Regions from separate parts of the Peribacillus sp. FSL K6-5616 genome, predicted to be linked through region 3. Evidence: riboswitches for the same ligand, from Rfam matches in the RefSeq annotation. Region 3 holds a riboswitch; each other region holds the start of a gene.
The links. A riboswitch is a leader RNA that binds a small molecule or an ion and turns the genes downstream of it on or off. The one in region 3 is predicted to bind cobalamin.
Positions count from the first base shown of each region.

Region 1: linked by a shared signal. The riboswitch ahead of MHB45_RS08425 ((2Fe-2S) ferredoxin domain-containing protein) and the one ahead of metE (5-methyltetrahydropteroyltriglutamate--homocysteine S-methyltransferase) in region 3 are both predicted to bind cobalamin.
Region 2: linked by a shared signal. The riboswitch ahead of MHB45_RS02975 (ribonucleoside-diphosphate reductase subunit alpha) and the one ahead of metE (5-methyltetrahydropteroyltriglutamate--homocysteine S-methyltransferase) in region 3 are both predicted to bind cobalamin.
Region 4: linked by a shared signal. The riboswitch ahead of MHB45_RS17910 (FecCD family ABC transporter permease) and the one ahead of metE (5-methyltetrahydropteroyltriglutamate--homocysteine S-methyltransferase) in region 3 are both predicted to bind cobalamin.

Region 1 is NZ_JBBOYT010000001.1:1,767,949-1,773,999, reverse strand. It holds gene cobJ (precorrin-3B C(17)-methyltransferase) at 1-1,284, opposite strand, end outside; gene MHB45_RS08425 ((2Fe-2S) ferredoxin domain-containing protein) at 1,299-1,667, opposite strand; cobalamin riboswitch at 1,819-2,008, opposite strand; cobalamin riboswitch at 2,210-2,405, shown strand; gene MHB45_RS08420 (hypothetical protein) at 2,389-2,517, shown strand; gene MHB45_RS08415 (energy-coupling factor ABC transporter permease) at 2,581-3,324, shown strand; gene MHB45_RS08410 (energy-coupling factor ABC transporter substrate-binding protein) at 3,326-3,637, shown strand; gene cbiQ (cobalt ECF transporter T component CbiQ) at 3,624-4,400, shown strand; gene MHB45_RS08400 (energy-coupling factor ABC transporter ATP-binding protein) at 4,419-5,264, shown strand; gene MHB45_RS08395 (YozQ family protein) at 5,366-5,578, opposite strand; gene MHB45_RS08390 (alanine/glycine:cation symporter family protein) at 5,743-6,051, opposite strand, start outside.
Region 2 is NZ_JBBOYT010000001.1:619,788-625,838, reverse strand. It holds gene MHB45_RS02990 (SulP family inorganic anion transporter) at 468-1,925, shown strand; gene MHB45_RS02985 (hypothetical protein) at 2,011-2,157, shown strand; gene MHB45_RS02980 (manganese-dependent inorganic pyrophosphatase) at 2,257-3,186, opposite strand; cobalamin riboswitch at 3,479-3,659, shown strand; gene MHB45_RS02975 (ribonucleoside-diphosphate reductase subunit alpha) at 3,798-6,051, shown strand, end outside.
Region 3 is NZ_JBBOYT010000001.1:322,700-328,750, forward strand. It holds gene MHB45_RS01470 (ABC transporter permease) at 1-653, shown strand, start outside; gene MHB45_RS01475 (ABC transporter permease) at 658-1,443, shown strand; gene MHB45_RS01480 (acyl-CoA thioesterase) at 1,485-1,961, opposite strand; gene metE (5-methyltetrahydropteroyltriglutamate--homocysteine S-methyltransferase) at 1,954-4,263, opposite strand; cobalamin riboswitch at 4,409-4,600, opposite strand; gene MHB45_RS01490 (potassium channel family protein) at 4,838-5,257, shown strand; gene bcp (thioredoxin-dependent thiol peroxidase) at 5,320-5,790, shown strand; gene MHB45_RS01500 (aminopeptidase) at 5,802-6,051, shown strand, end outside.
Region 4 is NZ_JBBOYT010000001.1:3,721,792-3,727,842, forward strand. It holds gene MHB45_RS17900 (ABC transporter substrate-binding protein) at 1-525, opposite strand, end outside; gene MHB45_RS17905 (heme ABC transporter ATP-binding protein) at 552-1,319, opposite strand; gene MHB45_RS17910 (FecCD family ABC transporter permease) at 1,316-2,389, opposite strand; cobalamin riboswitch at 2,580-2,767, opposite strand; gene MHB45_RS17915 (GNAT family N-acetyltransferase) at 2,876-3,385, opposite strand; gene MHB45_RS17920 (L-cystine transporter) at 3,682-5,070, shown strand; gene MHB45_RS17925 (hypothetical protein) at 5,172-6,051, opposite strand, start outside.

The DNA.
Region 1 (6,051 bases), 1.4 Mb from region 3:
AAGCACCCGGTGTATTTCGTCCGCATAAGGAATGGATTCCGCTTTTTCACCATCACAGAAATCACAGGCTTTTAATGTCAGTACATCTCCAATCGGCGACAAAAGAAAGTTTGCTGATTGCAATTTCCCCGTAATGACTTCCGGATCCGTTGTCGGAATCTTTAAGACGATTTTATGATTTGGCGTGTATTCCATCGTTCCCTTTTCCCCGACAACTTCCGCAAGTGTCATCATTTGTTTGGGAGTGAATTGTTTATTCGCCACACCTGGACTAACGGCAAGTTCGAACACCGACTCCATTTTTTGCTGAACAACCGGCTTAATGGATTGCTGAACGGCTTGACCCTTGACTCTGGACAGAGCTTCCATTGCCATTTCAAAGGAAGCTTGCTTCTTTTCAGGTGCTTTTGTAAGTAAGCCAACTCCTCCAGCGGACTCGGGTAAGGCTTCTTGATCTAATGCCCACGGTTCCGCTTCTTTTTGCAGTCGCTGATGCGGCTTCAAAGTTTGCTTTTCCGAATTTAACGTATATTTTCTTTGATAGCCTCTCGGTGTGATGATTTTGTCGTCATATAAAAAGGTGGATGAATTACCGATAATGACGGTGGTCAACATTCCAATATCGTGATTCAACATATCCTTCAAATTGGTAATGACAATATCCTGCCTATCGCGATAAGCACTTTTCACCAACCCGACAGGTGTATCCGGCGAGCGGTAGCGAAGGAGAATTTTCTGTGTTTCAACAATTTGCCGGGTCCGCCTGCCGCTGCGCGGATTATACAGTGCAATGACAAAGTCTGCCATTGCAGCTGCTTCAACCCTTTTAGCGATCAGTTCCCAAGGAGTTAAATGATCACTGAGGCTGATCGTACACGAATCGTGCATGACGGGCGCCCCAAGTAAAGACGCACATGAGTTGATTGCTGAGATGCCAGGAATGACTTCTATGCCCACTCCAGTTTCTTCTTTCCAGCCTTTTTCAATCAATACTTCATAAACCAACCCTGCCATCCCGTAAACTCCGGCATCCCCACTGGAAATCACCGCCACTTTCTTTCCCAGCTCCGCTTGTTTCACTGCTTCCTGTGCACGTGATACCTCTTCGGTCATCCCCGTACTAATGATCGTTTGATCTGTTAGCAGTCCCTGAATGAGTTCAACATAAGTTTTATAACCAATGATGTAGTCACTTTCTTGAAGGGCTTCGACGGCACGTTTGGTAATGTGTTCAAAATTCCCGGGCCCAAAGCCCACGACGAATAATTTACCGTTTGTACTCATTAAGACATCTCCTTTTACGCTTTGTTCTTTGAAATACCCGTATGAGCAGGAAAATCTGGATTAGGGGTCATTTCCCCGTCTTTGTATTGATAGATCATCTGTGGAACAAACTCACCATCATCGATATTACTGACGATCTGCCGACCGAAATCAGGCGTTTCCACTCGATACCAGTTTCCTTGGGGATAGGCAATCACTACGCAGGCATCCTTACATCTCCCGTTACAGCGTGTCCTCGTTGTATGGATTTTCAGATCCAGTCCTTTTGAAGCAATTTCATCGCGAATCGCTTGGGTTACTTCTTCCCCGCCCTTTTTCATGCAGCTGCTCCCATTACAAATCAACAGATGCGTATTTGTACCCGTCAAGTTCCAAGTAGTCATTTTCTTCCTCCTGAGTTCAGGGAAAAGGCAAAATAAAAAACCTTAACATAAGAGTCAAGGTTTAAAAAAACTATATGAATGAGGAGCCAAAGGCAAGCTTGCCAAACCCTCCCAAAATCGTCATAGTCCTTCTACCTTTCCCTCCGAAAAGTATCATGCAATTTTAAAAGCAGGTTTCCTGGCTTACGCTTCATTTTACTTTGTCCCTTCCCGGCATCATGCCAGTGGCTATCGACAATTTCATCAGCGTTTACAGTAGCGGGGGCTGCATCGGATTTTCACCGATTTCCCTATTATCCCTTGCTTATTCACACAAGGGCACTTTTAAAATGAAATATTTGGTTTTATTATACATTTCCAACTAACTTAATCTATCATATAACAACTTTGTCAAAATTCAATAGTTTATTCCGACTGTTTAGAAAAGTTTAAACGTGTAAAACCAGTTACAATCCTTTCCTCGCAACAAACTTCGACCAAAAAAAAAAGATAGTGTAGCTGGAATTATTTCTTTATGGTACACTATACGAGAATTTTCTAAATAATTACATAAGTTTCATGGTGTTGAATTTCTCGGAATTCAGCTTAAAAGGGAAGCCGGTGAAAATCCGGAGCGGTCCCGCCACTGTAAAGGGAAGTTCCATTACTTTAACTTTAATCCACTGTCAAATGAGATGGGAAGGATGTAATGGGATGATGAACCAAAGCCAGGAGACCTGCCATGAAGCGTGAAACTGTTTCAGCCTACGAGGATGGGCGTGCGGATCAGGCAGAATGGCCCAAGGTTGGTTCATGCTGCAAAATTCCTGTTCATTACGCACTTCTTTCCTTTGAGAGAAGTGCTTTTTAGTTTGGGCGCCGCTTTTCTTCTCAAGATTGATCAGAACAATTAAAAGTGTTGAAAGGAGAAAGAATGAAAAGAACCAATTGGAAAATTATTTATTTTGTCATTTTACTGCTTTTTGTCCCGAAACGGGCATTGGCCATGCATATCATGGAGGGCTTTTTACCCATAGAATGGGCTATATTCTGGTGGGCCGTGTCGCTTCCATTTTTAATCTTGGGGTACCGGTCCATTAGGTCCAAAGTAAGGGAAAACCCAGAAACAAAAATGATACTAGGCCTATCGGGCGCATTTGTATTTATATTATCGGCCCTAAAGATTCCTTCCGTTACGGGAAGTTCTTCGCACCCTACCGGAGTTGGTTTAGGTTCCATACTATTCGGACCATTGGCCATGAGTGTCGTCGGCTCCATCGTTCTGTTATTTCAAGCTGTTTTACTGGCACACGGAGGATTGACGACATTAGGGGCCAATGCATTCTCCATGGCCGTTTGCGGACCGTTCATTGCTTACTTTGTCTTCAAGGGCGCAACTAAATTGGGGTGGTCTTTTTCACTTGCCGTATTCTTGGCAGCTGCTTTTGGGGATTTGGGCACCTATGTAGTAACTTCCGTTCAACTTGCCCTTGCTTTCCCTTCCGAGGTTGGAGGATTCATGGCCTCTTTCAGTAAATTTGCAGGGATTTTTGCCCTGACCCAAATTCCCTTAGCGATCAGTGAGGGGTTATTGACAGTCGTCGTGATGAATTTCTTGAAAAAATACAATCTAGGCGAATTGAAATTGCTGCGAGTTTTATCTAAGGAGGCCCGTTAATATGAAAAAAAGTTTACTGCTGCTTTTCCTGGTCGTCATTCTTGCTACCATACCGTTGATCACCCAACAAGGAACGGAATTTGGCGGTGCCGATGGCGAAGCTGAGGAAGCCATCACTAAGATCCATCCGGAATACAAGCCATGGTTCAACAGTATTTGGGAGCCGCCAGGTGCAGAAACCGAAAGCTTATTATTTGCGCTGCAAGCTGCAATCGGAGCCGGTTTCATTGGATACTTCATTGGCGTGATGAGACAAAGGAATAAGCAAACCAAACAAGAAATTCCCAAAAAATCGAAGCATGTTACTCATTGATAAATATGCCTATTTCAATGGGCTAAAGGATGTACATCCGTTGGAAAAGATGGTTTTTGCACTCTCCCTTTTGCTTTTTTCGTTAACGGTAAGGGATATGGCCGTTTCGCTCATCACTTTTACGGTGATGAGCGCTTTAATCATTTTTGCGGCAAAAATCCCGCTTTCTTATTATCTTAAATTACTTCTATTACCAGGATTTTTTATACTATCGGGAACCATTACCATCCTTTTTTCTTTCACTGGTAAATCCACTTCGATTTCGAATATATGGTGGTCCTGGAAGATCGGGAATTGGCAAATATTCATCAGCGATGACAGCTTTGGTACGGTGGCCAATTTGGTCACTGTCGTATTCTGCAGCATCAGCTGTTTATATTTCCTTACCTTAACTACACCCATTACCGTCATCCTATCCGTGCTGAGAAAACTTAAAGTGCCTTCGTTATTGGTCGATTTAATAGAATTGACCTATCGATTCATCTTTATTTTTTTAGATACGGCATTGGCCATTCACCAATCACAAGCTTCACGGCTGGGGTATGGTTCGTTTAGGAAAGGCATTCGATCTCTCGGATTACTAATTTCATCATTATTTTTAGGAGTATTGCAGCGCTCTGGACAGTTGACGATGGCCATGAACGCAAGAGGCTATCAGGAGAACCTTTCCTATATCGAGGATACTTACACCTATTCCTCACGCAATTGGCTGATCGCGATTGTCATACTAGGAAGCTTAATCCTTATTAATGGATATTTGTAAATTGGAGGCAACCCAACAATGGACGAGCATATTTTTCATATAGAAGGCCTCACCCATCAATTCGCAGATGGAACCTTCGCTTTAAAAGGACTTTCGCTAACGATCCAACAAGGTAAAAAAATTGCATTATTAGGCAATAATGGTGCTGGCAAATCGACTTTATTTCTCCATTTAAATGGTCTATTACAACCTACTGAAGGAAAGATCAGATTTAAGGGCAAGAAAATGAAATATGACCGGAAAGCATTATTATCATTACGAAAGCAAGTCGGTATCGTTTTTCAAGATCCCGACTCTCAGCTCTTTTCCGCTAATGTACAACAGGATATATCGTTTGGACCAATGAATTTAGGATGGGATAGAATTGCAGTCCAGGAGAAAGTAAATTGGGCAATGGCTGAAACGGAAGTAACCGAACTAAAAGATAGACCTACCCATTTTTTGAGCCTTGGGCAAAAAAAACGGGTCGCCATCGCAGGGGTACTTGCCATGGAACCCGATGTCTGGCTCCTGGACGAGCCTACCGCTGGATTGGATCCTTATTTCTCAAGACAGATCATGAATCTGCTGGACAGTATTCACCACCCTGACAAAACGATAATCCTCTCAACTCATGATGTTAATTTAGCTTACCAATGGGCTGATGAGGTCGTGGTCATGAACGATGGTAAGGTCATATATCAAGGGGACCCTGTTTCCGTTTTCCATGATGAAGACGTTTTGCTGCAGGCACATCTGGAGAAACCGTGGGTTTTTGAAATGTTTCAAGCCCTTCTTCAATCAAGGAATCTTGCAGAAAGGGACCTTTTCCCAAGAACGAAGGAAGAATTGCTTCAAAATTTGGAGACAGAAAAGATTTATTAATTAATTATCCCCTAGCTTCGGCTTTCCTGAAGCTAGGGGATCTAACCGATATATCTTAAAAATAGCGGGCGATAATCCTTCCTAAAACAAAAATCCCAGTATTACTTTTCTTCCTTTTCTTTTGTAATCTCAATATCTCTTCCATTTACATCATCAATGACTGCCTTTATCTCGCCTTCCGCATAAGTATCCGAGACTTGTTCGTGGGTTCGAGCCAGTCCAGAAGATAAAGGATCTTCCCGTTTATAATCGCTGACATCATATATTCTCCCGGCAACTTCTGAAGATTCATTTTTTGATTGCTTGCTATCCATTTTTTCACTCCTAGTTTTTAAATTATCATTGCAGTATTATAGACAAAGGTATTTTGTGTAAAAAACGAAGCAATATTCAATAATGATGAAAAAAGGAGGAAAAAGACAAAAAGCTTACAAGTAAAAACCCCTTTCAAGGACTTACTTGTAAGCTTAATGAGAATTTAGGCTTCCTTCTTCACATCCACATTATCGGATGGGTCACCCCAACATTCCACATTCTTCAAACCTTTAATATTGTTCACATGGAAAACTGGATTTTTCCCACTTTTCTTTTGCTTTTGATAATCCGCCAGTGCAGCAAAAGCAATTTTCCCTAGCAATGCTATGGCAATCAGGTTGATAATGGCCATAAGGGCCATAAGCAAGTCAGCCAGTCCCCAAACAAAATCCAGTGAGGCAAGCGAACCGAATATCACCATCCCTACGACTGCGACACGATAGACATTCAGCCAAACCTTATTTTCATTGAT
Region 2 (6,051 bases), 300 kb from region 3:
TTGATTGTATCGCGTTTCGATAGTTCTAAAACCCATTTCTAGAAGATCATGAATCGATTCCAATCGGTGGCGTAAAGCTAGTAGGAAACGGAAATCCATGTTATTTTGATTTTAATTATGAAATAGATCTCTACCGTTTTACTCCACTCTCCCTTAGCGGGAATTTTACAAAAGCCTATAGGAGCCCCTTACGTCAAAAATGGCCAAGCCAATTCGAATGACTTTATTCAAGCATGACCTGTATGCATTCGCCCACCTCCATATAATTGACTTCCCTCACTTGATAGCTCAATCACCTTTTGCACCAATTCTTCTCTCCTAAAGCATTTTTCCTTCGTACGATAAGATGAATAGCCCTCGATTTGTCGTTTATATTATCCATATAGATAGAATAAAGGACTCATGCTATAATTTAGTGCGTTAAAAAAGAAATGAACACACATATAAAAGAAAGAAGGAGTGTTTCTTTGAATACATCTGCATACAAAAAGGAATGGTTCGGCAACGTTAGAGGTGATGTTCTATCGGGAATTGTCGTTGCCTTGGCATTGATTCCGGAGGCGATTGCCTTTTCGATCATTGCTGGCGTTGACCCAATGGTTGGTCTATATGCCTCATTCTGCATTGCCATCGTCATCTCCTTTGTCGGCGGAAGGCCGGGAATGATATCGGCTGCCACTGGCGCAATGGCACTCGTCATGGTCGACCTTGTTAAAGATCATGGCTTGAACTATTTACTTGCTGCAACAATATTGACTGGTTTGCTGCAAATTTTACTAGGGGTTTTAAAAATCGGGAAATTAATGAAGTTCATTCCGAAGCCGGTCATGACTGGTTTTGTGAATTCTTTAGCCATCTTGATTTTCACGGCACAGCTCACCCATTTCGTGGGCGAAACATGGATCATGTATGTCATGACAGCCGTTTCATTAGCTATCATTTATCTTTTTCCGCTGATCACGAAAGTCATACCTTCACCACTTGTCGCCATCATATTCATGACGATAGTTGCAGTTACCACGGGGGCTACGGTGCGGACGGTTGGGGATATGGGGCAATTGACCGAAGCGCTTCCAATGTTCATGCTTCCAGACATCCCTTTGACCTTCGAAACTTTGGCGGTCATTTTCCCTTATTCCATTGCCCTTGCGTTTGTTGGACTGCTTGAATCGTTATTGACGGCTCAAATTGTCGATGAGATGACTGACACGGACAGTAATAAGAATAAGGAAGCCAAAGGCCAGGGGATTGCGAATATCATCGCCGGATGTTTTGGCGGCATGGCAGGATGTGCGATGATCGGCCAATCCGGTATCAACATTAAATCTGGTGGAAGGGGCCGGCTCTCGACATTTGTAGCGGGCGCATTCCTTATGGTATTAATCGTGGTATTGAATGATGTCCTTATCAAAATACCGATGGCTGCACTTGTCGCAGTCATGATCATGGTTTCAATCGGGACATTTGACTGGTCTTCCCTAAAGAGGCTCACTAGAGCTCCTAAGTCGGATGCAGCCGTGATGATCGTGACGGTCCTCATTGTCCTTTATACACATGACTTATCAAAAGGGGTATTTGCCGGAGTGCTTTTGAGCATGATTTTCTTCTCGGCTAAAATTTCTAAAGTGGCAGTAGAGAAAACGGCAGACATCCAGGCTAAGAAAATCACTTATCGTATCAGCGGACAAATATTTTTCGCTTCTGTCCAGGACTTTGTTTCAAAGTTCGACTTCAAGGAAAAAGCCGATGCAATCGTCATCGACTTCTCTCATTCCAAGATCTGGGATGCTTCAGCAGTCGGTGCTGTCGATACGGTTATTCTTAAATATCAGCTCTTGGGAATACCTGTCCAAGTCCAAGGACTCGATGAAGAAAGTTCGACATTGCTTGAAAAACTCGCCACCTCAGAAAGTAAAATATCTTAAAGAAGTAAAATTCTGCTGAATAGAAACTTTTCAAACCGACAAAATAGATAACATGAATCATTTCCTTTTGAAAGGAGCGAAAAGCATGACACCAGAACAGGATTATACGGCAGCAAATCTGTCACCGGATTTATTGAATGAACTTAAAAGCTTTGAAAGCAAACTTGGCGAGGAAGCCAATAAAGAATTGATTGTCATCGCCTATGAAAAAGAAAAGGAATCTTTAAATTAAGAAAAAAGACTCAAACACCCTTAATGGGATGGTTGAGTCTTTTTTTGAATGTACAGAAAAAGGGTGCCCATGTTTTTAATGAGCAACCCTTTTCCTGTATTATTTGCTGAATACGTCGGTTAAGACCGGCACGATTTGTTTTTTACGCGATACAACGCCTTCCAAGACGGCGATGTTATTGTTTAATGAAACGTCATATGCCTTTTCAACTGCATATGCCGCTTTACCAAGGGCCAAGGCAACGGAATCATTAGTCAGGATATCCGTTACGACGAATAGGAACAAGTCCAATTCCTTCACTGCGATGACCGCTTCAATCGCTGCTTCCAATTCAGCTTGCTTAGCAAGCACTTCGTTCGGATCAACAGCATTGACCTGTGCTATTTCCACTTTAGCCATTCCCATGGAGAATTCCTTTGCATCAAGAGTGATGAGCTGGGCAATCGTTTTGTCGCTTAAGTCAGCTCCCGCTTTCAACATTTCCAAGCCATATTTTTCAGCGTCGACTCCTGCAATGGCAGCCAGTTCCATTGCTGCCGCAACGTCTTGCTCCGTGCAAGTCGGGGATTTGAACAATAAAGAATCGGAAATGATGGCAGATAGCATAAGACCTGCGATTGCTTTAGGGACTTCAATGCCATTTTCTTTATAAATTTTATTTAAGATGGTTGCCGTACAGCCAACTGGTTCCGCACGGTAATATAATGGATCGCTTGTTTCAAAGTTAGCGATACGGTGATGGTCGATAACTTCCAACACACGGACTTGGTCAATATCTTCAGCACTTTGCTGGCGTTCGTTATGATCGACCAGGATTACGCCATCAGCTTCCCCTGAAACTTTTTCCACAAGACGGGGAGCATCGAATTTGAATTGGTCCAATGCATATTGAGTTTCACCATTCACTTCACCCAGACGAACTGGTTCAGCGTTGATACCTAACTGCTTTTTCAGATCTGCATAAGCGATTGCTGAACAGATTGTGTCTGTATCCGGGTTTTTATGTCCAAAAACTAATACTTTTTCCAAGATTTTATCCCCTTTTTCATAAATATTTTTCCGCGAATCCCCTCACCGCAATAAGGGAGAGCCACCTTTACTAGACACTTTATTTTAACACAAAATCCCGTAAAATCAGCGCTTGATTTATCCATTCCCCCATAAAATCTTTCATTCCCCTACCCTCTACCATCACTTTGTCAATAGATAAGGGTTGGTTTTTTTCAAATATATTAGTTGAATTATCATCGTATATGGCTTACGATAATATAAGCAGAAATACTAGATGTTGATTACATAAACAATTCCAATAACTATATATAGAATTTTTATAATCCAAGGTGCCAGTGATGGCTGAAAAGGGAATCCGGTGTAAACCCGGAACTGTCCCCGCAACTGTAAATGTGACGAAATGAGAAAACCACTGTATAGCTCTCTATACGGGAAGGACTCAAAGTAGGATGATCATGAGTCAGGAGACCTGCCTTGAATTTTTCACGTTTCTTATTCTTCGGGGATTGAGATGATGAAACGATAGTATAACGGCTATTTTTTCATGGCTCTTTTATTCTATCGTTTGATCCGCTCAATTCTTTGGGCGGTTTTTTTATTTTAGCGGAAGTTAACAAGGAGGATTATTAATGACTCAAACATATAACTCTACCATAAGTGAAAATGACACAGAAGCGAAATCCATCCAGCTTGAGACGTTATCGAAGGAATTCGAAGGCCGTCTCGATATGGAAAAGTTCAAAAGGCGTTTTACAAAATGGATTGATCGCAAAAGTGACTCAACCGAAGAACAGGCATCAAAAAAACTGATTCAGCTCGCTCTTGAAGGCGTGGATATCGATGCTCCGGATTGGACTTTCGTTGCTGCAGCAGAACTGTTGAATACAATGTATAGGGATGCACAAGCCAATCGAGGTTATGAAGGCAAGAGTTATGGCCCATTCTATGAGCTGATCACAGAACTCTCCCAGATATCGGAAGGTCAGCGTTATCCCATATATAAACCAGAACTGCTATCTTCATATACAAAAGCGGAAATTGAGGAATTGGGATCGGTGATCGACCCGGAAAAAGATAAATTATTCTCTTACATAGGCATCTACTTATTGAATGACCGCTATCTGGCCCGCCCAAAAAAGGACAAGGTCTTCGAACTGCCGCAAGAACGTTTCATGATCATCGCGATGGAAATCATGCGAATGGAAAAAACGGAGCACCGCCTGCAACTGATAAAAGAAGCATACTGGGCAATGTCCAACCTTTATATGACCGTTGCGACTCCTACACTCTCCAATGCAGGTAAAACACATGGACAGTTAAGCTCCTGCTTTATCGACGCAATTGAAGATTCCATTGACGGAATTTACCTATCAAACTACGATGCGGCAAAAGTATCTAAATTCGGCGGCGGTGTCGGTCTTTACGTCGGTAAGGTTCGCTCGCTTGGTTCCGATATCCGCGGTTTCTCTGGAAACAGTTCCGGCACTACGCCCTGGATTCGACTATTCAACCAGACAGCTGTAAGTGTCGATCAATTGGGTCAGCGTAAAGGTGCCATCGCGATTTACTTGGATGCCTGGCATAAAGATATCATGAGCTTCCTCGATTTGAAGACTCAAAACGGGGATGACAGATTAAAAGCACATGATATTTTTACAGGTGTATGCATACCGGATTTATTCATGGAGGCTGTACGCGACAGAAAAGAATGGTATCTTTTCGATCCGCATACCGTTAAGCAAACCCTAGGATTTTCACTTGAAGATCTTTATGACGAAAAGAAAGGCGAAGGAAGCTTCAGGAATCATTATGCACTTGCTGTCGAGGCCGCAGAAAATGGCACGCTTCCAAACTATAGCTTTGAAAAAATCAATGCGATGGACATCATGAAAAGCATCATGATTTCTCAATTAGAAGAAGGCGTACCGTATATGTTCTACCGCGATGAAGTGAATCGGAAGAATCCGAATAAACATAAAGGTATGATTTATTGTTCTAACCTTTGCACGGAGATTGCCCAAAACCTAAGCCCTTCGACGATCACGGATGAATATGAAACAGAAGATGGAGATGTTGTTGTGGTCCGTAAAAGCGGCGATTTCGTTGTCTGCAACCTTTCATCCATTAACTTGCCACGAGCGGTGGGCAGCGATGTTCTGGAAAGATTGATTCCCATTCAGATCCGTATGCTGGACAATGTCATTGATGTGAATAATCTTCCTGTCAAACAAGCATCCATCTCGAACAAACGGTACCGGGCAATTGGTTTAGGAACGTTTGGATGGCATCATTTACTTGCCACACAGAATATTTATTGGGAATCCGATGAGGCTGTTCACTATGCAGATGCTTTATACGAAAAGATCGCTTACTTAACTATCAAGGCATCCAACGAATTGGCCAAGGAAAAAGGATCTTACCCATATTTTGAAGGTTCTGATTGGCATACAGGGGACTATTTCGAACTGCGTGACTATACAGATCAAAAATGGCTGGATTTAAAAGCAGACGTGCAGGAGCACGGGACCCGTAATGGCTACTTAATGGCGATTGCCCCCAATTCATCGACAGCCAAAATCGGTAATTCCACGGATGGAATCGATCCTTTGTATGAAATTGAATTTTACGAAGAAAAGAAAAACTTCAAATTCAAGGTGACCGCACCAGGCTTGACGCCAAATACGTATGAATATTATAAAAAGACGCGCTTCAATTTGGATCAACTGGAAAGCATCAGGCAAAATGCAGCCCGCCAACGCCATATTGACCAAGCAATCAGCTTTAATCTGTATGTACACAATACAATCAAAGCGAAGGTCCTGTTGGATATCCATTTAACAGCATGGGAAAGCGGGTTGAAATCAACGTATTATGTTCGTTCGA
Region 3 (6,051 bases):
AAAGCTCCATCGAAGGACTTTCAAGCATGCAGATGACAACCTATGTCGCAGTTGCATGGATGGCGCGCGCTTTTTATTTCAATAATATTGACCGCGAAATCGCCACTGAGATTAAAGACGGCAAGGTTGCCATTGAGATGATCCGGCCTTATAACTATTTAGGCATGAAAACGATGCAAGGACTTGGGGAAGGGATATTCCGTTTCTTCTTCTTCTCGATTCCGGGGATGCTGCTGGTAGCTTTCATTTTTCCTATCGAATTGCCGCATGAGCCGGTTACGTGGGGGATGTTCGGCATTTCCTTGCTGTTCAGCTTCATCATCAATACACAAATTAACTTATTGACGGGAATCACTACCTTTTTCTTATATAATAATGCCGGATTAATCCGCGCTAAAAGGGTTATCATTGATTTATTTTCCGGTCTGCTGCTGCCCATCAGTTTCTACCCGATATGGGCGCAGGAAGTGATGAAATATTTACCCTTTCAAGGGATCAGCTATGTACCAAGCATGATTTTTACGAACGGTTACAGTTCAGGCGAAATTGGCATGGCGCTTTTACAGCAGTTAATTTGGTGCATCATTCTCATAATACCGATTCAGCTTTTATGGATAGTCGCAAAAAAACAGCTGATTATTCAAGGAGGTTGACGGGATGTTTTATGTATCGATGTTTTTTCAATATGTGAGTCAATATATGAAAACAAGATTGCAATACAGAGCGGATTTCTTCATGGAAATCCTATCTGACCTGCTCAATCAGGTCGTGAATCTGGTATTTATCTTAGTCGTTTTTGGACATACCCAATTTTTAAGCGGCTGGAGCCGTGAAGAAATTATATTCATTTATGGGTTTTTCCTTATCCCATTCGCCCTTTTTTCAGCCTTTTTCAACATCTGGGACTTTAATGACCGCTATATCGTCAAAGGTGAAATGGACCGGATATTAACAAGACCGATCCATAGCCTGTTTCAAGTCATTTTAGAAAGAATCGAGCTTGAAGCGTTATTTGGTGTTGTGACCGGTTTGATCATCATATTCTATTCGGGGATTTCATTGGATTTGCAGCTTGCGTGGTATGACCCGATTCTTTTCATCATTTTTGCAATAGGTGGGGCCCTTGCCTATGCAGCCATATTCGTTGCGATAGCAAGCATTGGGTTCTGGTCGGATGCGAAAACATCCATCATGCCAATGATGTACAATATCGGGAACTACGGGCGCTATCCTGTTGATATTTATAATAAGGTCATCCGTTTTGTCCTTACATGGGTGCTGCCATTCGCGTTTGTCGGTGTCTATCCGGCATCTTATTTCCTAAGAAAAGAAGAGTGGTATGTTTATGCATTTGCCACACCTGTAATTGGGGTTGCCTTTTTCGTGATATCCGTTTTCATATGGAATCAGGGAGTGAAGAGGTACCGCGGGGCAGGGAACTGAAAGAACCCCTTCAACAGCATTCATGTTGAAGGGGTTTTTGTTTAGTTCCTTTTTTTCTTTCTTTCGATATATCTAGCTTTGGCTTGAACATATTGCTGTTTTTCCTCTTCCGTTTCCGGAATGACCTGAGGGACGTTTGTCGGCTTACCTTCTTCATCAATGGCCAGCATCGTTAAAAAAGCGCGTGCCGTTAGCTGTTTTTCACCTGTTAATAGGTTCTCACGTTCCACTTTCACGAATACCTCCATTGATGTGCGATGAGCACAGGTGACATAAGCTTCAAGGTTGATCGCGTCCCCTGTTTTGATGGGAGCCAAAAAATCAAAAGAGTCGCTTGAAGCAGTCACAACGGGTTTTCGACAATGGCGCATAGCGGAAATGCAAGCTATTTTATCTACATAGGCCATTACTTTTCCGCCAAAGATGGTATTATGATGATTTGTATCCGGTGGAAAAACAAGGTCGGTTAAAAAAGTCCGTGACTGCCGTGTTGGATGGGCAACGTTCTTCTCAATCATTTGCCTGTTGGTTTACTAAAAGGTTTTCACGGACGATTTTTGCTGCTTCGACCATGTTTTTCAGGGAAGCGACGGTTTCCGGGATACCCCTTGTTTTCAGGCCGCAGTCGGGATTGATCCAAAACTGGTCTTTATCCAATACCTTTATGCCCCGTTCAATCATATCGACCATTTCTTCCACTGCCGGCACACGCGGGCTGTGAATATCATACACCCCCAGGCCAATGCCTTTTTCATATGTTTTTTCCTCGAATGCGGAAGCGAGCTCCCCATGACTGCGGGATGTTTCGATGGAAATTACATCGGCATCGAGGGAGGAGATGACGTCCATGAAACTGTTGAAGTCGCAATAGCACATATGCGTGTGAATTTGGGTTGTATCCTCCACGCTTGATGTGGATATCAAGAATGAATTCACTGCCCAGTTCAAATACTCGTCGCGATCGCTTTTTTTCAATGGCAGACCTTCTCTAAGTGCAGGTTCATCAACCTGAATCATTTTAATTCCAGCAGATTCCAAGGCAATGATTTCTTTTTCCAAAGCGAGCGCCAGCTGATAGCAAACATTCTCCCTGGAAATATCATCACGGACAAATGACCAGTTCAAAATCGTAACAGGACCTGTCAGCATTCCCTTCACCGTCTTCTTCGTCAGTGATTGTGCGTATACACTTTCCTTGACTGTCATCGGTTCGATGAAATGGATGTCGCCGTAGATGACTGGAGGTTTCACACAGCGGGATCCATAGGATTGTACCCAACCCTTTTCTAAAAAGACGAATCCGCCGAATTTATGGCCGAAGTATTCAACCATATCCGTCCGTTCGAATTCCCCGTGAACGAGAACATCCAAACCGATTTCTTCTTGGACTTCGATCCACCTAACGATTTCTTCGTTAACGTATGTTTCATATTGCTGGGCTGTCCATTCTCCTCTATTGAATTTCCCGCGTGCTTGTTTAACTTCAAATGTCTGCGGAAAGCTGCCGATCGTAGTCGAAGGGAGAAAAGGCAATTTGAAAAATTCCTGTTGTTTTTGGTAACGGTCTTTAAATGGAAGCTGACGGCCGGCGGTCCTGGTTTTAACCTTTTCGACATTGGATTGTACAGACCCGTGATTTCGGACATTTGAATTGGCTAACGTTTGAATCGTAAATTTATTGGCATCGACTTTTTCGGCGATTGCTTCAATGCCTTGATTATTCCCTTTGACCAAAAGTGTGATTTCCTCAAGTTTCTCATCAGCGAAAGCAAGGGCCTCTTTCACTTCTTTTGAAAGGGCGGTTTCATTACGAACGGTCACCGGGACATGAAGCAGGGAACAAGAGGGCTGTAGCCAGATTTGGTCCTCGGCTACCTGTTTCTTAAGTGTCTCGATCAATTCGATTTTTTGGGATAAATCAGATAGCCAAATGTTTTTTCCGTCAATCACACCCGCTGCAAGCACTTTGTCCTTCGGGAAACCGAATGCCTCAAGGTTACTTAAATTCCTCCCTTTATCATGTACAAAATCAAGACCGATCCCTTGGACTTGTAATTCGATGACTTCTTGGTAATGTTCCACCGCATCAAAGTATGTTTGTAGCATGATGTTCAGGTTTGGTGCTGCTTCATTCAGTTTTTCATAGAGGTAAGTAACGGTTTGCATATCATCCTTGGAAATGGATGAAACAAGGGAAGGTTCGTCCATTTGAACCCACTTCACGCCTTCTTGCTCCAACTCCCGCAGGATTTGCGTATATAGGGGAAGCAGGCTCAGGATGATGCCAGGGATTTCTTGTTTATTGAAGCCTTTTGAAAGGGAGAGGAAAGTATAAGGTCCGATCAAAACGGGCTTCGTTTCGATCCCTAGCTTTTCCTTGGCTTCCCGATATGCTGTAAGTGGTTTATTTTCTGTTAAAGTAAGCTGTGCCAGTTTTAATTCAGGGACAATATAGTGATAGTTCGTATTGAACCATTTCGTCATTTCGGAAGCGACTTCATCATTGTTTCCGCGGGCCATTGAATAATAAACGGAAAGGGGGACGCTTCCGCCTTCATATGCTGAATAACGTTCAGGAACAAGACCGAACATGACGGACATATCGAGCATTTGATCATAAAAAGTAAAGTCGTTGACAGGGATGATATCAATGCCTTGTTTCTTCTGTTTTTGTAAGTTGCCTAAACGGATGGCTTTTAGTTGTGACGTAAATTCCGCTTCATCGATTTTACCGGACCAGTAAGCTTCCAATGTACGTTTCCATTCACGATCTTCCCCGATTCGAGGGTAACCCAAACTGCTGCTTTTCAAAATTCCCATCCTCCTACATTCATTTGATCGAACAATAAAAAAGCATTCCTAACCGTCAAAAAAGAAAGTTAGAAATGCTTAAAATAAAGAGGCATGCAAAATGCCCCTTACAATTATAAGGTCCCTAACACCTCCCTATCTCCCGTAGGTTAAAACAGTGTTGTCGAAATAGGCAGGTCTCCTGACTTAGGGAATATCATTAGCGGCTGGCCTTCCCGATCCGTTGATCAGTGGCATATTGATTGACGCTAACATTCCCATTACAGTGGCGGGACCGTGCCGGAATTACACCGGACTTCCCTATTAATCCTAATGAAAATTAGGAACCTATTTCCACATATGAAATTTTGCAAAACCTGCCTTGTTAATTGTTTGCAGGTCAAATATTTATAAAATAAAAATTATTATAAAAATTTAGACAATCTTAACATATCCGACCAAAAGGGTCAACATGGAAAAAAGATTCGGGAAAGTTTCCGTTTAATGAGTTTGTCGGTGATAGGGCTGATTCCTAAAAAAGAATATATTGTTTGGACAGGGAGTATGTATAGAGGGAGTGGCGTTTTGAAATGGGGCGTGGGGGATGACTTTCTACATCTTGATTGCAGGAATCATTTTTTGCATGGTGATGAGCATTCGTACGTTATTTCTTGTTGAGTCGGGAGGAAAGAAGTTTTCTCTTGAGGATATGCTATGGCTTGGCAATTTATATGCGACGATATTAGTTGGATTTGCACTGATATATTTATTATACGAGCTTCAGAATCATTCGGTGATTCTTGATATGGGCAATCGGTTGGATGGGACTTTCTATGAACAATTGAAGACTTCTTTTTATTTTAGTGCGATGACGATGTTTTCTGTAGGGTATGGAGATATAGCCCCGATTGGCATGGGCAGGATGATAGCTACCATTCAGGCCTTCATTGGGTATACACTGCCGGCAGCGTTCGTGATTCGGACGGTGATCGATCTGGAGCAGAAAGATAGGAAGGATAAATGAAAGTTGTGTTTCTTTCGATTATTGGGTACTCTTACCATAATGAAAGAAATGGAGGGTTCAATATGACTGTTAAAATTGGAGAAAAAGCACCTGATTTCAAACTCCCTGCAAACAATGGTGAAATGGTTTCCCTATCGGATTTTAAGGGGAAAAACATTGTTTTATATTTTTACCCAAAAGACATGACGCCAGGTTGCACGACGGAGGCCTGTAATTTCCGGGACCATAATGAGCAATTCGAGGAATTGAACGCGGTAATCCTTGGTATCAGCCCAGATCCAGCGGCACGTCATGAAAAATTCATCGAAAAACATGGATTGCCTTTTCTGCTGCTGGCTGACGAAAATCATGAAGCGGCTGAATCATTTGATGTTTGGCAATTGAAAAAGAACTTCGGCAAGGAGTATATGGGCATTGAACGTTCAACTTTCCTGATTGATAAGGTTGGAAATGTAGTCAAAGAATGGCGTAAAGTAAAGGTTAAAGGCCACGTCGAAGAAGCGCTTGAAACTCTTCGCGAACTCGAAAAATAAGGGATAGGCAGATGAAGGATGAGAGGATAACGAAGCTTGCAGCCAGGCTGATTCATCATTCGATACAATTACAGCCTAAAGAGAGAATCCTCATACGGGGGCATATCAACACGAAACCATTATTGAAAGAGTTGATTGATGAAATATACAGAGTGGGTGCTTATCCATATGTGGAACTCGAGGACGATGAGATAAGCCGCCACCTGTTACTAGGGAATGTGAAGGAGCAGCTTGACACAGCTTCACAATGGGCCTTGAAGA
Region 4 (6,051 bases), 3.4 Mb from region 3:
GCGGCCAATATTCTCAATATCTTTATACACATCTTCCATAGTCGGTGTTGACGTATTGGAAGACTCATGGATATATGTATTGATTCCGGCTTCTTTCAGCTCTTGGACGGTTCCTAATGTTTGTTCCGTAAAGGCGCTTTTCCAGCCTGCATATGCAAAATCCGGCTCTGCTTCAAAGAAAACTTCTTTTGATGGGTATTCCTTGGAAAGCACAGGCACCGTTTCATAGGCCTCTTTATACTTTGGCAAAATTTCGTCATCCAAATAAGCCGTACCTGCCATTGAATCCTGCAACCCCAATGCAAGCATGATTTCCGTCGCATGCTGATTTAGCGAAACCGCACGTTTCGGGGCCTCTGCATAGGTGGATTCATGATCCAGATTCGTGATGACCACCGTTTCTTTTCCACCTTTTTCACTCGGTTTGCCTCCGTCCTTTGAAGCTTCCTCGGAGTTATTGCAAGCGGCCAATATCATCATTGCCAATAAACTGATGCTTAACAAAATCTTTCGGTAACCAGTCATATATTTCCCCTCGAATCCATTGTTTTTTATATATGTGCTAAAAAGGTGATATGCGTCTTTTCCGTGACCGGGTGTATGCCGATTTCCGTTTCCACGCCGAACACGTTCCTTATCATTGTTGTCGTCAAGACAGCTTCTGGTGTTCCGGATGTGATCACTTGGCCATTTTGGATGACATATATATAATCACAATACATGGCTGCCAAATTTATATCATGCAGGGCAGTCAAGACAGTAACGTCCAGCTTTTTTACAAGGTCCAGCAATTGGAGCTGATGCCTGATGTCCAAATGATTCGTTGGTTCATCCAGGATGATGATGTTCGCCTCCTGGGCAAGGGCACGCGCTATAAGGACACGTTGTTTCTCCCCACCCGACAAGCTCATGAAACTCCTTTCTTCAAATCCATTCATTTCGACGCGAGCTAATGCATGATTGACGATTCGTCTATCTTTCTCCGTATCTCCCTGAAATAACCGCTTATGGGGGTGGCGTCCCATCCAAACCATCTCTTGTACACTAAAGTCAAAGGTCAGGGATGTTTCCTGGCTGACAACCGCCATTTCCCGGGCTGTTTGTTTCTGTGTAAGCCGGTAAAGGTCTCGGCCGTCGAGGTGAACAGATCCCGTATGCGGCTCCAATATCCGGGAAGCATTTTTTAATAAAGTGGATTTCCCGCTCCCATTCGGGCCGATCAGCCCAACGAACTGGCCAGTTTTTATATGCAGGGATATATCCTCAATGATAGGTGTGTCCAGAATTGAATAGGACACTTCTTCAATGGCTAATTTCACTTTCCCCCACCTCCAAATGAATATGAACTTCGCCGCAAAAGCCAAATGAAGAATGGCCCTCCGCAAAGTGCGGTGACAACGCCAATCGGAAGTTCTTGAGGTGCCAGGACCAGCCGGGCACATACATCTGACCAAATGACGAGAATCATGCCAATCAATATGCTGCATGATAGAACACGTTTATGGTCTGTCCCGACCAATAGCCGGGCCAAATGCGGTACGACCAGACCGATGAACCCAATCGAGCCGCTTACAGCAACAACAGTCCCCGTAACAAGGGAAGTCATGATAATCAGAACTTTACGGAAGGCTTCCATATTGACCCCGAGCGTCGCGGCGACCTCTTCGCCCATCAATAAGATATTGAGGGAGCGGGATTGGACGATAAGGAACAAGGAAACCCCAAGCACTACAACCGCTGGAATCGGTATGTATTCCCATTTTGCACCCGCTAAGCTGCCCATCATCCAAAACATCGCTTCACGGATGCCGGAATCTTTTGGTGCGAGTGTGACAATGAAATTAGTGACGGCAGACATGATCATCGAAATGGCTACACCCGCCAATAACAGCCTTGTCGTTTGGATTCTCCCTCCCACTTGAGCCAATAAATAAACGGAAAGCATCGCAGCCATGGCCCCCAGGAAGGCACCGAATGACAACGCATATTGACCGAATATAGGCAGCGCCCCAAAGAGAATGACAAGGGTTGCCGCAACGGAAGAACCAGATGAAATGCCCAGGATATACGGATCTGCGAGTGAATTGCGCACCAAGGCCTGGATGACGACACCCACTACGGATAACCCCGCACCTACCACCGCACCGAGCAATACACGGGGCAGACGGATATCCCAAATGATCCGCTCTTGTGCGATACTCCCATTCCCTTCCAGGGAATCACCGATAAAAGGCAGATGCCCTAAGGCGATCTTCCAAACCGTCATTGCTGACATCTTAACTGGCCCAAGGGTAACAGCGAATGTAATCGATAATAAAAGGATGCAAAGCAAGAAAAATAGCAGGAAACGAAACCTGCGCTTGGCATTTCTCTCAAAATGGTCAAGCATATCCTCATTCTCTTTCAATGAGCTTCTAACCAATGACTCTTCCAATGATGATTCCTCCTTCAAAAAAAACACAAAAAAACTCCAATCCTTTTAACAAAGAATGGAGTTACGAGTATAGGCAAAAAAATAAGGAAGGACCTAAGTCCGCCTTTTCTTACTCTCGAACACCTCTCCTCTCAGCGAAGGAAAAATCGGTGATGCCTACTAGGTAGGTCTCCTGGCTTCCAGATCAACATTTCCTTTCGTCTTCCCTGACTGACGGTCAAGTGACATCCTGAAAGAAAACTCCTTGGTTACAGTGGCGCGACCACTCGGGATTTGCACCCGATTCCCTGTTACCCTTTGTTCACACAAAGGCACCCAGCGGCAAATATATGAACTTCGCAAAATTTTCCAAACATTAAATACAACGTTAGTATAGTATACTCCCCCTCTTTTCACAATAAAAAAAATGGAGTGCGTTCTATTATATAGAAGAAAATGGATTTAAAGGTTCCTACTATAATGGAAGAATGTTAGCTTTTGACCCGAATCCGCACTAATTTCCTCATTAATCGAAATCCGTTCAAAACCGTTTTTCACCAAAACCTTTTGGGAGGCGATATTGTCACTTGTCGTTTTGGCCTGTATTTGCGTCACATTCAAATCCGGCGCCAGCTTCACCAATAGCTTTAAAGCTTCATTCGCAATCCCTTTTTGCGTAAACGCTTCACCGATTCTATAACCGACATGAGCCGTACCATTGACGGGGTCGATATCCACAAGATTAATCCTGCCGACGATTATGCCTGAACCATCCTTAATCAAATAAAAAGAGGAGATGGCCTCTTCTTGTTCTTTTAATAATTCCTTATGCCTGATTCCAAACGTTCCAAAGCTATAATAATCATCACCCCGTCCTGGGACCGTTTGTTCGAAAAACCTTCTATTATTGCATTCATATGCAAATAACGCTTGTGCATCCCGTTCATTAAGCCTGTCAATGTATATATCCATCATTCTTCCACCCTTTCAAAAAAAACGCTAAGCCTATGCGGCCTAATCTATCATTCAAGAAAACAAAGGGCTTATCCTTCCTGATAAATAGATAGATGAAGATTTATACCCTAGCTTGATCCAGCATCCCTTTATTGTTCCCTCAAATCCAGTTCCTGAATAAAGATAAATACATGAATTACTTGAAAAGTCAAAAATAAATTATTTTCTTCTGGTAAAAAATCAACGGATGATGTATCATAGGCTTCAGATATTTATTATTCTCATTTGGTTAATCGGAATTAGGAGGAATATATATGATTGGTTATGTGTTTTTAAATCTTGCCATAATGCTCGTTCTTTTAGGCGTTTTATTTTACATGAATAAGAAGCATATTTCCTTTACAAAAAGGGTCTTTACTGGACTTGGTTTAGGAATTGTATTCGGACTTCTTTTGCAGTATTTCTATGAACCTCAGTCAGAGGCGATCGTTAAATCGGTCGATTGGTTTAACATTGTAGGTTCCGGCTATGTCAAGTTCCTGCAAATGATCGTCATGCCGCTTGTCTTCATTTCAATCTTATCCGCATTCACAAGATTGAAACTGACTAGCAATATTGGAAAGATCAGTGTCCTGATCATCGGAATCCTGCTTGGAACGACTGCGATTGCAGCAGCTGTCGGGATCACATCGGCAACTGTTTTCAATTTGGAAGCCGTTCAAATTGAGCAAGGGGAAGCGGAGCTAAGCCGCGGGGATCAAATATCGGAAACATACGGTACGATTCAGGATAAAACGATGCCGCAGCAAATTCTTGAATTGATTCCGTCCAATCCGTTCCTTGATTTAACGGGTGCACGTCCGACATCAACCATTTCCGTTGTAATTTTTGCTGCATTTCTTGGGATTGCCTATTTAGGAGTCAAAAGGAAACAGCCTGAACACGCTGAATTTTTTGCTAAAATAGTAGATACATTGCACAGCATCATCATGCGCGTAGTAACATTGATCCTGCGTTTAACACCTTACGGGATCTTGGCGATCATGACGAAGACGGTAGCTACGAGTGATTTGGATGCCATCCTGAAATTAGGGAAATTCGTAGGTGCCTCTTATGTCGCCCTGATTGTCATGTTCCTCATCCATTTGCTATTGCTGATGCTTGCAGGATTGAATCCAATCGTATATTTGAGAAAAGCTTTCCCAGTATTATCGTTTGCCTTCACTTCAAGAACAAGTGCTGGCGCTCTGCCATTGAACATCCAAACACAGAAACAACTAGGGGTGTCCGAAGGTATTGCCAACTTTGCCGGATCCTTCGGCTTGTCGATCGGTCAAAACGGCTGTGCCGGAATCTATCCGGCCATGTTAGCGGTCATGATCGCTCCAACGGTTGGGATCAACCCGCTAGATCCTTCCTTTATCGCCATGTTGATTGCCATCGTGGCCATTAGTTCTTTCGGGGTTGCAGGTGTAGGCGGAGGAGCAACATTCGCTGCCATCCTTGTATTATCTGCAATGAACCTGCCAATCGCTTTGGCCGGCCTGTTGATTTCCGTCGAGCCATTGATCGATATGGGAAGAACGGCCGTGAATGTCAGCGGAAGCATGACTTCCGGTATTCTGACTAGTAAAATAACGGGCGACCTGGATAAAGAACAGTTCAGCGAAGAATCATCTTTGAAAATTGAAGCTGAAATGTAAAAAAAAAGCATCGGACTTCCTGCCATTGGAGGTTCGATGCTTTTTTTACATAGGAGTAATAAGGGATTGATGCTTGAAACCCAGTTAAGATAAAATTCATTTTAAATAAGTACATGCCAGACATTTTCTTGTTTCTTATATCTTCCCTTTATTTCTCCAATGCCATCAATGGTTAGCGAATCATTGGTTTCAGAGGGTTCATTCTCCATTATCAGATGTAATTTATTTATATTTTGAATTCCATGATCAACATGGGCAATAACCGGTTGTTGAATAAGAAAATCCTCATTGTTCATCCTTACTTTTATAAAGCTCTTATGTAACAGTCTATCTTCTAATGGGATCATATTCATCGGGTCATAAGAATCAGCAGTTATTTTCCCTTCAATATATAAATGAATGCCTGCTTGTTCATTAAACTCTTCAAATGCTTTCATTCTCTTTTCCATAGCAAAGCTAATGACTTCCTCTGTTTCAGGACTTATTTTCACATCAGCCATTGAATGCTCCATATAGTCACCGCACTGCTGTTTTAATAGGTCATATAATGTTTCTTCTCTATCAAAAAAACTTTCCATCCAGCCTGGTGAAAGCTCCTCCAGTAACAAACACATAAATAAACCGGAACTATAACAACTTCTTCTAATCCGAGAAGTAGATTCATATTTGTTTGTTAGTTGTTGTGCATACTTTTTTAAAACCGAATCGTAATCAAGCGGGCTTTTTTCCGAGTAAGCCTTCAATTCGACATACCACGCAGGTCCCTCGATGGTTTCAATCAAATTTTCATATGTCAGGTACTCTTCAATCTTGGCTGCTCTTTTTTCCCTTATGGCAATGAAGGCATTAAGGTATTGTTTCTTCTTTATTATGTTATTTTCCAACATTGCACAATAAAGATTTGTACGTTCCTGATTTCGTAATTCCACATTTTCTTTTGACAGCGGATATGTGATTCCCAGCATTTCATCGGGAAACCGT